Regions from separate parts of the Streptomyces sp. NBC_01571 genome, predicted to be linked through region 3. Evidence: riboswitches for the same ligand, from Rfam matches in the RefSeq annotation. Region 3 holds a riboswitch; each other region holds the start of a gene.
What was found. A riboswitch is a leader RNA that binds a small molecule or an ion and turns the genes downstream of it on or off. The one in region 3 is predicted to bind cyclic di-AMP.
Positions count from the first base shown of each region.

Region 1 (2,255 bases), 160 kb from region 3:
CCGTCCTGCTGGCCGGCGGCACTCCGGGCAAGCGGTTCGCCCTGCCGGGCGCCCGGGTGCTGATCCGTCAGCCCTCGCTCCCGGGACCGGTCCAGGGGCAGGCGAGCGATCTGGCCCTCCAGGCAGCGGAGTTGACGCGCACTCGGAAGCTGCTGGAGGACATGCTCGTACGGCACACGGGGCAAAATCCCGAACAAGTCGCCGCCGACATCGAGCGGGACACGATTCTGGACGCGCAGGCCGCGCTGGCGTACGGGCTGGTGGACGGGATCATCCCGAGCCGCAAGAACTCGCGCACCGCGCCCGGTGCGGGGAACGCCACACCCGACGCGAGGTGATCCGCCGATGGTGCCCGAACTGCCTCCGCTGCCCGCACTGACACACGCCGAGGCCGAGCTGATAGACCGCTACCTCGACGTGGTCGACCTGGTCGGCCGTATCAACCCGGCCCGCCCGGGAGACACCTATCGCGGGCTGCGCGCCGCCCAGGCACTCGTCGGCAAGGCGACCGCGCTGCGTGACGCCCTGGCCCTGATGCACCAGCGGGGCGAGAGCGAGGTGCACGCGCCGACCCTGGCGCAGGCCCTGCGAGTTCTGGACGGCGAGCGGCGGGCCGCCCGCGTCACCCTGCCGCCCGACTCCGGCAGTTGAGGCGTCCACGCCCGGGCCGACGCTCACGCCGATCTGCGGAGCGCCCGGCCCGGGTTTCAAACGGACCAGTCGGCGTACCCCCCAATGGCGTAGACGCGCGTCCTTCCGGGTGGCCCCGGAAGTTGCGCAACACGCGTAGCCAAAAGGCGGAATGAAACGTTCCGTTGCTGGTAAGGGCGTTGCCGACGTCCCCAAAACCCCTCGAACAGAGGAGTGTCCACCCGAACGGGTGAGTGGTGAGTAACCCCACAAATCACCGGTTCCGCTCGGATTTTCCGACACCCATGCGTGAAGATCCCTTCCGACGACAAGCCCCCGCCACACCGGCGGGGCGGTCCGGGCGGACGCCGAGTCCTGCCGCCGCCCGGATGACCGGTCGACAGATGTGCATCGGCAGGAGTGGAGGACCCAGCAAGACGGGCCGCCGGAGAGATCCGGGCGGTCCTTGGGGTGAAGCCGCGTACGCGGCCGGGCTACTTCGCCAGCCCGAATCCGACAGGTCATCCTTCACAGGCGGTTGACGAAGGGTTGCGCATGACTGCGCTGAATCGTGTCCCGTCGCTGTTGACCCGGGCCGGTACGGCCTCGGCTCTGACCATCGCCGCCGTGGGCGGCAGCCTGGTGGTCCCTGGCGTCGCAGCCGACGCCGAGGCGGCCACACCGGCCACGAGGGCACTCCAGGTCGCGGCATCCAAGAAGGGCGCCCCGTACAAGTACGGTGCCACCGGGCCGCGCCGCTTCGACTGCTCCGGGCTCACCCTGTACTCGTACAAGAAGGCGGGCAAGAAACTGCCTCGTACGGCCGCGGGGCAGTACAACAAGAGCCACCACATCTCCGCCTCGCACCGCAAGGCCGGTGACCTCGTGTTCTTCCACTCGGGCCGGAACGTGTACCACGTCGGCATCTACGCCGGGAAGGGAAAGATCTGGCACTCCCCGAAGAGCGGGGAGGTCGTGAAGCTCCAGAAGATCTGGACGAGGAGCGTCTGGTACGGCCGGATCAGCTGAACCTGACCGGGTGGGGCGGCGGCGCCGGGGCCGCCGCCCCCGGGGGCACGAACCCTGGAGGCCCTCAGGCCGTCAGGGGCTCCAGGAGGAGCACCAGGCCGAGCACCGCGAGCGCGCTCCCGGTGACCGCCTCCACGGCGCGGGCGGCCCGCGGCCCGCGCAGCCACCGGCCGAGCCGGTCGACCAGCAGGGTGACCGCCGGGAACCACACCAGGGCGAGGGCCACCACGATCAGGGCCAGCACCAGGGTGCGGGGCATCGCGGGGCTGCCCGCGGGCACGAACTGCGGCAGCAGGCTCAGGAACGTGATCGGCGCCTTCGGGTTGAGCGCGTTGGTGACGAAGCCCTGCCGCAGCGGCCGGCTCCCCTCCCCCGGCACGCCGGGCCCGGCCTCGCCGGGCGGCGTCCCGCCGGACACCGCCGAGCGCTCCCGGTCCGGCTCCCGGTCGCGCCGCCGTCGCAGACCGCCCAGAGCCCGCGCACCGAGGTACAGCACGTAGCCGCCGCCGAGGAGCTGCAGCGTCCGGAACAGCGCGGGCACGGCCGCGAGGACGGCGGCGACGCCGGCGACGGCCAGCGCCGTGTGCAGGAGCAGG
Region 1 is NZ_JAPEPZ010000001.1:1,683,225-1,685,479, forward strand. It holds gene OHB41_RS07625 (ATP-dependent Clp protease proteolytic subunit) at 1-338, shown strand, start outside; gene OHB41_RS07630 (hypothetical protein) at 346-651, shown strand; cyclic di-AMP (ydaO/yuaA leader) riboswitch at 1,019-1,182, shown strand; gene OHB41_RS07635 (C40 family peptidase) at 1,186-1,659, shown strand; gene OHB41_RS07640 (LysE family translocator) at 1,724-2,255, opposite strand, start outside.
Region 1: another riboswitch for cyclic di-AMP. It lies ahead of OHB41_RS07635 (C40 family peptidase); the one in region 3 lies ahead of OHB41_RS52565 (C40 family peptidase).

Region 2 (2,255 bases), 3.6 Mb from region 3:
GCGCGGCACCCTCCTCGCAGGCGCCCTGACACTGGCCGCACTGCTCGCACTCCGTCTCAGGTCCGGCCTGCGCATGGGGATCGGCTCGATCACCGAGGTCGTCACGGTGGCGACCGTCGTCGGCCTCGCCGTCCTCATCAACGTCCTCGTCCGACGCTCGGACGAACGGCTCGCCTGGGCCCGCCAGATCGCCGAGGCGGCACAGCGCGCCGTGCTGCCGGAGCCCGAGGCCAGGATCGGTGCCCTGGAGGTCGCGGCGCGCTACGAGGCCGCCCAGGAGGGTGCGTCCATCGGCGGCGACCTGTACGCGGTGCAGGACACCCCGCACGGCGTACGGCTGGTGGTGGGCGACGTCCGCGGGAAGGGCATGGGCGCGGTGGCCGCCGTCGCGGTGGTCATCGGGGCGTTCCGGGAGGCGGCCGAGCAGGAGACGACGGTGGAGGCGGTCGCGCAGCGGCTGGAACGGGCGCTGGCCCGCGAGGGCACCCGGCGCGAGGGCCTGGACGCCTTCGAGGGCTTCACCACGGCCGTCCTCGCGGAGATCCCGCACGACGGCGACGCGGTACGGATCGTCAACCGCGGCCATCCGCCGCCGTTGCTCCTGCACGCGGACGGCACGCTGGCCACGCTCGACGCCGCGGACCCCGCGCTGCCGCTCGGCATGGGCGAGCTCGGCTCCTGGCCCGACCGCACGGAGACGGCGGACTTCCCGCCCGGCTCCACACTGCTGGTCCACACGGACGGGCTGTCCGAGGCGCGCGACCGCCGGGGGAACTTCTACGAGCCGGCCGAACGGCTCGAGGGACGGACCTTCCGCGACCTGGACGCCCTGCTGGCCGCGCTCGCGTCGGGGGTCCGACGGCACACGGGCGGCGCGCTCTCGGACGACATGGCGCTGCTCGCCGTACGGCGTCCCGGGTAGGCGGCGGCGTTCCTTGATCGTTGTGACGAGGGGTAGCCGGACGGTGTCCCTCCGCACAACGCCTGACGCATCGTCAAAGACGGGCTCGTGGGGGAGGGTGGGTCAACTCGCCCGTTTTCCGCCGCTCATGCCCGTAAGTCCTGGCCAAGAGAGCGCAATGATCAGCGTGAACGGCTTGGAATCCGGTACCGGAGTCTATTAACGTTCGATAACGCAGCGCGGTCGTCCCAGCCGTCACAAGAGACGGCTCCGTGCGCACGCGCCGAATCCCGCGAGGGAACCGGGGAACCACCAACTTGGGGTGAATCGAGCGTCTTTCACGGTGGAGACACCGTGGGTTGACGCGCGTAGGAGACCTTCCTGCTCCGAACCCGTCAGCTAACCCGGTAGGCGAGAAGGAAGGAAAGGAGCGCGCCCACGTGGCGTCCAACCGGCCTGCCCAGCCCACTTCGTTCGCGCCGAACGAGACCCAGACTTTCGGTTACTCCCGCGGCGACGACGAGGGCCCCTGGGAGGAGTGGAACCCCACCGCGGATTCCGTCGCTCCCGTCCGCGGCCGGCACCGCGTCTCCAAGCAGCGAGGGGGCGGGCTCGCCCGCAGTTCCACCGTCCTCGGCGTCGGTGTCCTGGCCGCCGTCGGTGCGGGTGGCATCGCCACCGCCGCGCCCGGCAAGCCGCCCGTGTCGATCTCGCTGCCCGACCTCTCCTCGGTCACCCAGTCGGCCAAGGCCCTGATTTCCGATGGCGGTTCCAGCACGCCGAAGGGCTCCTCCACCCCGCTCACCGGCGCCGGTCTCACCAGCGCCGACGCCGCCCAGGGCAACGCGGACGCCGGGGAGGCGTTGCGTGCCCGCATCATGGAGCAGGCCGAGTCCCAGCAGGACCAGGTCGACAGTGCGGCCCAGGCCGCCGCCGAGACGGCCGCCGCGAAGAAGGCGGTCGCGCTGGCCGCCGAGCAGCAGGACGAGGCCAAGGCCAAGGAAGCCGCCGCGAAGAAGAAGGCGGACGCGGAGGCCAAGCAGAAGGCCGAGGCCGCGCGCCTCGCGGAGCTCGCCAAGAGCTACTCGCTGCCGACCTCCTCGTACACCCTGACCTCCCGCTTCGGCGACGCCGGCTCCATGTGGTCCTCCGGGTACCACACCGGCCTCGACTTCGCCGCCCCCACGGGCACGCTGATCAAGGCGATCCACAGCGGCACCGTCACGGAGGCGGGCTGGGCCGGCGCGTACGGCTACCGCACGATCCTCACCCTCGACGACGGCACGGAGCTGTGGTTCTGCCACCAGTCGTCCATCAGCGTCAGCGTGGGGCAGAAGGTGGGCACGGGCGACGT
Region 2 is NZ_JAPEPZ010000001.1:5,129,197-5,131,451, reverse strand. It holds gene OHB41_RS23050 (PP2C family protein-serine/threonine phosphatase) at 1-922, shown strand, start outside; cyclic di-AMP (ydaO/yuaA leader) riboswitch at 1,173-1,330, shown strand; gene OHB41_RS23045 (M23 family metallopeptidase) at 1,342-2,255, shown strand, end outside.
Region 2: another riboswitch for cyclic di-AMP. It lies ahead of OHB41_RS23045 (M23 family metallopeptidase); the one in region 3 lies ahead of OHB41_RS52565 (C40 family peptidase).

Region 3 (2,255 bases):
GTGTCCGACGCGAACGTCATACCCACGGCCGACGCGGCGTCCGAGGCGAACGCCGTGTCCGACGCGAACGTCATACCCACGGCCGACGCAGCATCCGAGCCGAACGCCGTGCCCGACGCGAACGTCATACCCACGGCCGACGCAGCATCCGAGCCGAACGCCGTGCCGGGGGCGAACGTCATGTCCGAGGTGAGGGGCATGCCCGTACCGAGGGACGCGTCCGTACCGGCGGGTGCGCCCATGCCCGCATGTGCGGCCGTGTCCACGGGTGCGCCCATGGCCAGGCCGGCCGACTGCCGACGCCGCCACTGCTCCTCGGCCTCGCGGCGGGTCTGTTCCTCCGGGGCGGCCCAGACCTCCGGAGCCGGCCGCGCCTCGATCGCCGCGATCGGGGCGCTCCGCTGCTGGACGACGTGACGGGACAGCAGTTCCCGGGCGAGTGCGAGCTTGCGCCGGTTCTGCTCCTTGCGGTTCTTCAACGAGGAGTGGCCGGACTCCGCGGCCGGCGCGGGCAGGGCCATGACGGCCTCCTGTCGCGCCCCGGTCCCGGCCGGCAGCGCCGCGACGGCCCTCCCGGAGGACAGCTCCGGCACAGGCCCGGCCGCCGGTCCGGCGGTCAACTCGGCCACGGGGCCCGCTCCCGGTCCGGCGGTCAGCTCCGGCACGGGGCGCCCCGCGGTCTCCAGGGCGCGAGCGGAGGGTCCGCCCTCCAGGCGCTTCACGGGAGGCGTGGGACGCGCTTCGGCCGCGCGTTTCGGCATTCTGTCGGCCGGCAGCCTCGCCGGCACGGTCGGGCCCAACTGGGCACGTCCCACGTCGAACCAGGGCCGGGAGACGTCGTCGAGGGCGGCGTCGGTCCCCCTGCGCCCGTTGTCCCGGGCCGGGTTGACGCGCTTACGCGAACCGGAGGTCATCGCGCGGGTCGCGTTGTAGTTCCCGGTGGCTGTCTCGGCCCGGTCGTAGAGGGAGCTGATGCGCTGCTGGACCTCTTCGCGGCTCGGACCGTCGTCTCCGCCGAGCGACGCGGAGTTGGGGCTCTGCGAGAGGTCCGCCGAGGAGCGGGCCACCGTCGCGGGTGCGGAGCGGGGCATGCCGGGGAGGCTGCTGCCTCCAGGGCCCGGGGTGCGTTCCGGCGCCATGGCAGACGTACTCCTTCCGTGCTCCGCCTACCGAGTTAGCTGTCGGGTTCGGGCGGACGGATCCGGAAGGTATGCCCTACGGCCTCTGCCCGGTCGGGCAGTTGGGCCGATTCACCCCAGGGTTCGGTTGGGTCCCCGGCTCCGGTGGCCAGGAGGCCGCACCGGATTAGGCGGAGGCCAAGCGACCCGGCGAGGTTCGCCGGAGGAAGTCGTGTGGCCTGTCGCCAACTTAGCCAACTTGTGTGCCTCACGTGAAGATTGAAGTGCGAAGTGTCCGATATGTATTTGTGACCTTCGTCGTACTCCCGATCTCGGGTGAGTCCGCTCACCGCGGCGCCCGTGTCAGCGCAGTTGCGCCCGTGGCTCCTCGGCGCGATACGCCGGATCCGACGGGTCCGCCAGGGCCGGTGACTCCGCCACGGCCGGCGCTTCCGCCACGGACGCTGGGACCGGGGGCTCGAACTGGTCCGATCCGCCGGTCGGTCGATCGGCCGCTCGGCGCGACTGGAGCAGGACCGTCAGGGCCCGCACGGGTCTTCGCCAGCTCCCGTGCAGCAGTCCCAGGACGATCGCGGCGGCCACGGCGATCAGGTGCTCCCGACCTGCCAGATTGGGTTTGACGATCGACTCCCACACCATCGAGCCACCGGTGAGCGCGAACACCACGGGCGCCCGTCGGACGACCGCGAGATAGGTGAACAGGCCCACCACCGCGGCGGACGGGCCGGTGTCCAGCACCTGCCCGATCTCGGGGGGCAGCCCAAGGCCCCACCAGCCCGGGCCCATCGCGATCATCACGCGGACGGTGAGGGTGCCCGCCAGCGTGGTGACGTACGCGATGGCCAGGGTCCGCGCCCGGCCGAGGGCGAGTTCGGCGAGGGCGAACGCGAGGAACAGCTGAGTGATGCCCGCCCACACCGGAAGGTCGAGGGCGGGCACGTACAGCGACACGGGAGTACGCAGCAGAGCCAGCGGCAGGGGCAGGGACGCCTTGACACCGCCGGTCAGCCGCACCACCGTGGCGCCGGCCGGGTGCTGGGCGATCGCGTGGAAGAAGATGACCCCGAAGGCGGCCACGAAGGCCAGCACGAGTCCGGACAGTCCGCGGCGCAGGAG
Region 3 is NZ_JAPEPZ010000001.1:1,518,681-1,520,935, forward strand. It holds gene OHB41_RS52565 (C40 family peptidase) at 1-1,091, opposite strand, end outside; cyclic di-AMP (ydaO/yuaA leader) riboswitch at 1,148-1,322, opposite strand; gene OHB41_RS06880 (hypothetical protein) at 1,482-2,255, opposite strand, start outside.